Regions from separate parts of the Pedobacter sp. JCM 36344 genome, predicted to be linked through region 2. Evidence: riboswitches for the same ligand, from Rfam matches in the RefSeq annotation. Region 2 holds a riboswitch; the other holds the start of a gene.
The links. A riboswitch is a leader RNA that binds a small molecule or an ion and turns the genes downstream of it on or off. The one in region 2 is predicted to bind S-adenosylmethionine.
Positions count from the first base shown of each region.

Region 1: linked by a shared signal. The riboswitch ahead of ACHFIZ_RS13850 (O-acetylhomoserine aminocarboxypropyltransferase/cysteine synthase family protein) and the one ahead of metH (methionine synthase) in region 2 are both predicted to bind S-adenosylmethionine.

Region 1 is NZ_JBKHKK010000014.1:46,562-50,999, forward strand. It holds gene metX (homoserine O-acetyltransferase) at 1-432, opposite strand, end outside; gene ACHFIZ_RS13850 (O-acetylhomoserine aminocarboxypropyltransferase/cysteine synthase family protein) at 455-1,762, opposite strand; SAM riboswitch class I at 1,961-2,072, opposite strand; gene ACHFIZ_RS13855 (trans-sulfuration enzyme family protein) at 2,241-3,356, opposite strand; gene ACHFIZ_RS13860 (hypothetical protein) at 3,471-3,959, shown strand; gene mqnE (aminofutalosine synthase MqnE) at 4,110-4,438, shown strand, end outside.
Region 2 is NZ_JBKHKK010000012.1:119,580-124,017, forward strand. It holds gene metH (methionine synthase) at 1-2,156, opposite strand, end outside; SAM riboswitch class I at 2,297-2,406, opposite strand; gene ACHFIZ_RS12975 (Bax inhibitor-1/YccA family protein) at 2,671-3,423, opposite strand; gene ACHFIZ_RS12980 (hypothetical protein) at 3,472-4,044, opposite strand; gene murQ (N-acetylmuramic acid 6-phosphate etherase) at 4,047-4,438, opposite strand, start outside.

The DNA.
Region 1 (4,438 bases), on a different contig from region 2:
CTCCATGGCCTGATGACCGCCTAAAGAACCTCCTATTAGGACTTTTATCTTCCCAATGTTTAAGTGATCAGCTAATAAACGATGTCCATTAACGATATCTCTTATCGTAAATTCAGGAAAAGATAAATAATAAGGCTGGCCGGTAGCTTCATTTACACTTAAGGGATTTGTGCTTCCATAATGGGATCCCAGTATATTGGCACAAACTATAAAGTGTTCCTCTGGATTAAACAGGTCATTATTACCAAACAATCCTTTCCACCATTCAAGAACGTCAGAATTGGCGGTAAGTGCATGACAAACCCAGATTACATTATCTTTATTACTGTTTAATTTCCCATAAGTTTGATAAGCAATTTGAATGTTTGCAAGTTCATTTCCGCTTTCTAACCTAAACGGATTATCGTAATTGTAAGTAGCCTTAGTACTCATTATATGTGTAAACGTATTGTTATTATTTATGGTTTATTATTGCGAAGGCCTGTTCAAAGTCTGCCTTGATATCATCTATATGCTCCAGACCAACTGAAACCCTTAAGAGATTAGGCAATACCCCTGATGCTGCTTGTTCCTCCATGCTCAGTTGTTGATGTGTTGTTGCTGATGGCTGAATGATCAGCGTTTTTGCGTCGCCGACATTTGCAACATGACTCACTAATTTGAGGCTATCTACAACTGTGGTCGTGCTACTCGCATCTCCATTTAATTCAAAAGACAACATGGCACCAAAACCGTTTTGTAAATATTTTTTAGCATTGGCGTGATAAGGGCTACTTTCCAGTCCTGGATAATTGACTTTCTTGACCGCTTCGTGACCGTCGAGCCATTGCGCAAGGGACAAAGCGTTATCTACGTGACGCTGAACCCTCAATGATAAGGTTTCTAAACCTTGAATTAGCAAAAATGAGTTGAAAGGCGACAAAGATGGGCCAAAGTCGCGTAGGCCCTCAACTCTGGCGCGAATGGCAAATTGTATGTTTCCAAAAGGGCTACCTATTCCAAAAACATCGCTAAATACCAGTCCGTGGTAGCCTTCGGACGGCTCGCTAAACTGAGGGAACTTTCCATTTCCCCAATTGTAAGTTCCGCCATCAACTATCACCCCGCCAATGCTCGTGCCATGGCCTCCAATCCATTTGGTCGCAGACTGCACTACGATGTGTGCTCCATGCGCTAGAGGCTTGAATAGGTATCCTGCTGCGCCAAAAGTATTATCCACAATCAAGGGTAAATCGTGTTTATTTGCTATCGCAGAAAGCCTTTCAAAGTCAATAATGCTGAAAGAAGGATTCCCTATACTTTCTAGGTATATCGCCTTTGTTTTGCTATCGATTTGTGCTTCGAAATCTTCCACATTATCACCATTGGCGAATTTGACTTCGATTCCAATACGCTTAAATGCTACCTTAAATTGATTGTAGGAACCGCCGTATAAGTGTGATGACGAAACGAAATTGTCCCCTACCTGAAGAATATTATTAAGCGCTATAAACTGCGCCGCCAGTCCTGATCCCACAGCCAATGCTGCGACTCCGCCTTCCAATGCCGCAACTCGTTTCTCAAATACATCAGTAGTTGGGTTCATGATGCGGGTGTAAATATTGCCGAACTCTTTTAATGCAAAAAGGTTTGCGCCATGTTCCGAGTTCTTGAATGCGTAAGAAGTGGTTTGGTAAATTGGGACGGCTCGTGAACCTGTTGTTGGGTCTATTTCTTGGCCAGCATGTATTTGTAGTGTTTCGAATTTGTAGGAAGTTGACATAATTTAAGTTTAGAAAAGTAAATTTTAATTGTACATAGTTCTTTGGCGTACCCTTTTGAAGGGCCTTCCGGATTGAATTATTTACACAAAGGGAAGATTGTTGTTTTTATAGCATGCAACAGCACATACAGGGAGTATGCTTATGGCTACAACAATTGATTAGATATGGTAAGAATTTAACTGTTTTCATCTTGTTTAAATTTATCTTTCCAAGAAGCACCATGCACCCTGGTCAGGAATTGGCACCTTCTCCAATTGGAGGGTTGCCAGTGGGTCATTGAGCCTGTCTCTCGCCACTTCTTTATAAATCAAACCATATAATAAGGCATGACTTCATAGCTATTGCTATGTGTTGGTACAAATGTATAATATACACTTAAATATACCAAAATATTATTCTGATTATTTTATAATATACTGAATTTCAGTTGAATGAAATTTAATGAATAGATCTTTTAGCTTGATTCACTGGGTTTTATTAGCTTAAAGCCTGATTTATATCCTCAATTAGGTCGTCAATATGTTCTAGGCCGACCGATATCCGAATTAAATTCTGTGGAGTTTTTGTGTCAGGTCCTTCAACGGATGCCCTGTGCTCTATTAAGCTTTCTACGCCGCCCAGACTAGTAGCCTGAGCGAAAATCTTTACTGTGTTTACAACTTTTCTTGCTTCCTGGGCACCACCTTTAACCAAGATAGACATCATTCCACCAAACGAACTCATTTGTTTTTTGGCGATCTCGTGCTGCGGATGCGAAACTAAGCCAGGGTAGTACACAGCCTCAACCTGTTGGTGTTGCTCAAGAAATATGGCCAGAGCCATACCATTTTCACTATGGCCACGCATCCGGTAAGGCAGTGTCTTTATGCTTCGTAATAAAAGAAAGCAATCAAAAGGAGATGGTACCGCTCCACCTATTTGTTGTATATTTCTGATAGCTTCCCAAAGATCATCTATTTTAGCAGTTATCAAAATGCCGCCTAGCACGTCACTGTGGCCACCGATGTATTTGGTTGAAGAATGCATTACGATATCTGCCCCAAGATCTATTGGATTTTGGAGACAAGGGGAGGCAAAAGTACTGTCACATGCCATAACGAGGTTGTGTTTTTTGGCGATGGCAGAAATCGCACTTATATCGGTCACTTTTAGTAGTGGATTTGATGGCGTCTCGATCCAGATCAAGGCTGTATTGTCTTTAATAAAAGATTCTAAAGATTCAAGGTTCGTTAGGTCGACAAAATCAAACTCCAGCGTACTTGCGAAGATGGACATCAACTGCTTTTTAAAACCCCAATACATATCATCCGGCGCGATGATGTGACTCCCCGGTTTTAACGCCTGAAACAAGCTCATTCCTGCAGTATTGCCAGATGAAAAAGCACAGGCTTCCTCACCATGCTCCAGATCTGCCAGTGTTTTTTCAAGATTAGACCTGTTTGGATTACTTACCCTGCTGTAGATATGTCCGCCTGAATAGCCACCTTCTTCATTTCTTAAAAAAGTTGTAGATAGGTTAATAGGGCTGGTCACATCATTGGTGCTTGCTTTGAATAAATTTCCGGAATGTATAGCAAGTGTTTCGGGCTTCATTATGATATTGTTAGGTAGATAAGCGCTTATTAAGCTTAACAGTGATAAAGGTAGAAAATATTCTGTTTAAGTTTTGGCAAGATTTGTGTAATTGAAAAGCAAAACAACATTGATATGAAAAGAATAATCCTAATAGCAGCCATTTTATGTAGTTCATTAATGGTTTTGCAAAGCTGTTCCCCTAAGGGTGCTGCAAACTCAACGGTCAAAAGAGGCGACATAACTGGTAACTGGGTATTGAGCGATATTACTTTTGAAGGACTTCCGCAATCTGCGGTTAAATCTTTGTTTGATGAAGGTTCCTATACTTGCTTTCAAGGAAGTACCTGGAGCCTAACAAACAGCGGTAATGGAACTTATACGCTCCCCGGTGGTGGAGCTTGCGCAGCAAAAACACAATCTATCTATTGGTCAGCTTCACCAGCAGATCAAACTTTTCAATTCAAAAAGATTTTTGAAGGAGATAAAGCTAAGAATGTAACCTCTGGATATCGACTGGTACTTACTTCTAGCGATGGAAATAATATGGTGATTAAGTCACCTGTTGAATATGGTACATCACCAGCCTACATCGTGCTTAACTTTACAAAGGCAGTAAAATAATTTGACACTTTGGTTACGTGAAAAGGGATTCAATTGATTTTGAATTCCTTTTTGTATTACAGCTCTTTTACACAACCCTGACAGGTAATAGTTCTTGAGGAAATGTGTTCTCTTGATTTTATCTTACTTTTGCCATATTATAAAAACTTAATGAGTACTACGTCAACATTATCAGTTTTAATTCACGATCAGGACTTATCTGAACAACTTAGGTTCATCGCTGAGAAAGTTTCAAATCAAGAGCGGATTACTTTTGATGAGGGTGTTTACCTTTACGAGCATGGAGAGCTTGGATATCTTGGGGCCCTTGCCAACTATATTCGGGAACAAAAACATGGTGACAAGACTTATTTTAATAAGAACTTTCATCTTGAGCCTACTAACCTTTGTGTGTACGATTGTAAGTTTTGTTCTTATTCCCGGCTGATAAAACAGAAAGAAGAGGGCTGGGCATTAACGCTGCAGGAGATGTTGGATGT
Region 2 (4,438 bases):
TTTTTCATTACCCTTGCAGATTTTACTACCTGAGGCAGGAACATTTTACCGGCACCAAAAAGATCACCAACGATGTTCATACCATCCATCAATGGACCTTCGATGACATGTATTGGTCTCGGGTATTGCTGTCTTGCTTCCTCCACATCGGCATCAAGATATTCGATGATTCCTTTTACTAACGAATGGGAAAGTCTTGATTCTACAGACTCTTTACGCCATTCTTCGTTTCTAATGATCTCTTTTCCTTTGGTTTTTATGGTATCTGCAAATTCGACCAGTCGTTCGGTAGCATCGTCTCTGCGGTTTAGAAGTACATCTTCTACCAACACCAGAAGTTCAGGTGGAATCTCCTGATATACTTCAAGCATCCCTGCATTTACAATTCCCATATCTAACCCCGCCTTAATCGCGTGGTAAAGAAATGCAGAGTGCATGGCTTCTCTTACCGTATTGTTACCCCTAAAGGAGAAGGAAATATTGGATACCCCGCCACTTACTTTTGCATGAGGCAGGTTTTCTTTAATCCATCTTGTTGCATTGATAAAATCAACAGCGTAATTGTTGTGCTCTTCTAGTCCTGTTGCAACTGTCAGGATGTTTGGGTCGAAAATAATGTCCTGTGCAGGAAAGTCAATCTCGTTAACTAATATGTCATAAGATCTTTTACAGATCTCTTTTCTTCTCTCAAAACTGTCTGCCTGTCCACGCTCGTCGAAAGCCATTACCACAACAGCTGCGCCATAAGTCATGATCTTTTGTGCGCTTTCTCTAAACTTATCTTCGCCCTCTTTAAGGGAAATTGAGTTCACTATGCCTTTTCCTTGCAAACACTTCAAGCCGGCTTCAATAACCGTCCATTTGGAAGAATCGACCATGATGGGAAGCTTGGAGATATCTGGTTCAGAAGCGATAAGGTTGAGAAACTTAGTCATAGATGCTTCTGAATCGATCATGCCTTCATCCATGTTTACATCAATGACTTGAGCACCACCTTCCACCTGTTGTCTGGCAACAGTTAGCGCAGCCTCAAAGTCTCCGCTTAAAATAAGCTTCGAAAACTTAGGCGAACCTGTGATATTGGTACGTTCTCCAATGTTTACAAAGATGCTCTCTGGTGTGATCGCTACGGGTTCCAGTCCACTCAGGCGCAAAAAGTTCTCAATAACAGGAATTTTTCTCGGTTCTATTCCTTTTGCTTTTTCAGCAATGCAACCAATATGATCTGGTGTAGTTCCGCAACAACCACCAACAATATTCACAAAACCATTTTGAATAAAATCTTCCACAAGATGTGCAGTTTCGTGAGGCATCTCATCATAAGCCCCAAACTCATTAGGCAGTCCGGCATTGGGGTAAGCAGATACATAACATCCTGCTTTGGCAGAAAGCTCCTCAATGTGAGGTCTCATGTCTTTCGCCCCCAGGGCGCAGTTGAAACCAATGCTTAAGGGTTTAGCGTGGATAACCGAATTCAGGAAAGCTTCTACCGTTTGGCCGGATAATGTTCTTCCGGACGCATCTGTAATGGTACCGGAAATCATGATCTCTATTTTGCGACCGATAACCGCTTCGTATTTCTTTATTGCATAGATCGCCGCTTTGGCGTTTAGCGTATCAAATATGGTTTCGATAAGTAGAACATCGGATCCACCGTCTATCAATCCCCTGATTTGCTCATAATAGGCGTCAACAAGCTGGTCGAATGTTAGCGCTCTGTAACCAGGGTCGTTTACATCTGGTGAAATAGAAAGTGTTCTATTGGTTGGCCCAATGGCACCGGCAACATAACATTTCCGACCAGGATTGGCCTTCATAAACTCATTAACAGCTTCTTTAGCTATTTTGGCACCTTCGAAACTCATTTCATAATCCAGCTCTTCCATCTGGTAATCTGCCAGGGATATGCGTTGTGTACTGAAAGTGTTGGTTTCTATAATGTCAGTGCCGGCCTTTAGATATTCTGTATGAATGGCCTTAATAATGTCTGGTCTGGTTAGGTTTAATAAATCGTTATTTCCCTTAACATCACAGGGATGATTCTTAAACCTTTCCCCTCTAAAATCCTCTTCTGTTAGAATGTAACGTTGGATCATTGTGCCCATGGCACCATCTATGATCAGGATACGTTTCTCTAATTCTTCTCTAATGTCCATTTAAGTTATACTATATGAGCAGGTAATAAGCTAAAATTGATAGAGGCTGAGGCCTAAACAAGTGCCGAACTAATTACAAACAAAGCTTAAGGGAAAGTTATGGAGACCAGCCGTTTAACACCAGCTTTATGCTACTAACTAACTTATCTTTCAGGAGGCATCATGGCCGTTCCAGTAGAATTTAGCACCTTGTAAGCACAGGTTGCTAAGACTTCGCAGGGTCTAATCCCTCCGTCTTTCTCTATAAGCATTGCAAAAATGCAATAAAGAAAAATCATTTCCAAAAAATCTATGATTTATGCTTTGAAGACTTTTGTAGCTAGTGTTGCACTAACAGAGGACTAACAGCGGGTTTAGAGCCTATTTGTTGGGTAAAAGGCCCTATTATGGCTAGGAGTTCCCTAGGAGTATGCTCTGAGCTACCTAGAAGCCCAGAGGCTGCTCCGACTCATTTTGTTATAAACACAAAAAAAGCCCACAATAAATGCGAGCTCTTATTTATATTTATTAGCTATTATCTTCTACCTCCGAATATCCTTAGAAGGAACAAGAAGATATTTAAAAAGTCTAGGTATAATGACAATGCCCCCATGATGGCTAATTTCTTAGTATCTCCATCTTCCATTCTAGCGCCACTTTCTTCGATACCCTCGCCAATTCTTTTCAGTTTCTGAACATCATAGGCAGTTAGAGCAGTAAAGATTGCAATACCAATGAATGCCATAAACAAGCTAAAGCTTTCGCTTTGAATAAACATGTTTACTACACTTGCAATGACCAAACCAATTACACCAACCATTAATATCGGTCCGAACTTGGTCAGATCCACATTGGTTGTGTAACCAAGGAAAGCCATGATTCCAAAAATACCAGCAGCTCCAGCGAAACAGCTGATCACCGAACTGGACGTGTAAGCAAGTAAGATAAAGCTTAAACTCAATCCTGTTAAAACAGAATAGGCTACAAAAGTAACCAAGAGTGCACCATAAGATAGCTTACTTAAGCCTGCGCTCATTAGCAAAACCAATCCTAGTGGCGCGAACATCGCTACATATCCAAGAACGGTTGGTTTTAAAGTCTCTGGATTTCTAAGGATCGAAAACAATTCTTCATTACTTGCCATAATATAGGCCGATAACGTAGAAAGACCCAATGCTATAAACATCCATAAGAAGACGTTTGCGAAGAATTTTTTGGCAACTACTCCTGTTTGGTTCTCAACAAACACAGATTTTTGTGCCCACTCGTAATTATTGTCGTTATTCATTTCTCTTAAATTTATTTAAAGATACTAATACTTTCTTTCTAACAAATCCTATGCCCCTAGTCTTTTTGTCAGGATTTCTTCAACTTTTGTAAATAGCTGAACTGGTTTTAATGTCCGCCATGCCAAATCGTCAAGCTGTCCCCCGAAATTGATATAATAGTCAATATTATAGTTGCGAAACTCAGTGATGACGTGTTCCTGGAAATTGATCCCCGTAATCCATCCATCTTCCACATCCTGAAACCACTCTTCATAATAGCTGTCCTCTTCAGAGGAGTGAAAATTCAAAACGTTTTCTCCGATCAAGATAAACTTGTTGATTCCTTCGTCGATCATGAGTTCAATGATCTCTCTTTTGAGCAGCATTATGTCATTGTTAATGGCATCATTCCACTCCCCAATGAATTCTATGATCGAGTAATTGCTATCATAATCGGTATACAGAACCTTGATATACATGGTGCTGGATCCAAAATCATCCCATTGGGGGTGGATCAGGAAATTATATAGTTGCTTGTCAAAGTAAAACTCAGAATATTGTGTTTCAAAAAAGGGGGAACGATCATCTTCTGCAGCGATGTAATCATCACGCCAGAGGTAATAAGGTTCGATCTCATGCATAGTTACAATGGTTTTTGACTGGCTTCGACAGCTTTTCTCACACTCCCATAACGCAAAAGAAGATCTTCTGCACGCTCGTGGTTGATGTTGAGTTCTTTCATCACCATCTGGGTGCCTCGATCAACCAGCTTATGATTGGTCAATTGCATATCTACCATCTTATTTCCCTTGACTTTGCCTAATTTGATCATTACAGCTGTACTGAGCATATTCAAGGCTAGTTTTTGAGCAGTACCGGATTTCATGCGGGTAGAGCCGGTTAAGAATTCAGGACCTACGACTATTTCAATTGGGAAGTCACTTTCTTTTGCAATCGGCCCGCCTTCATTACAGACAATACATGCAGTCAATACGCCATTTTTACGTGCAGTATTTAAGCCGCCAATGACGTATG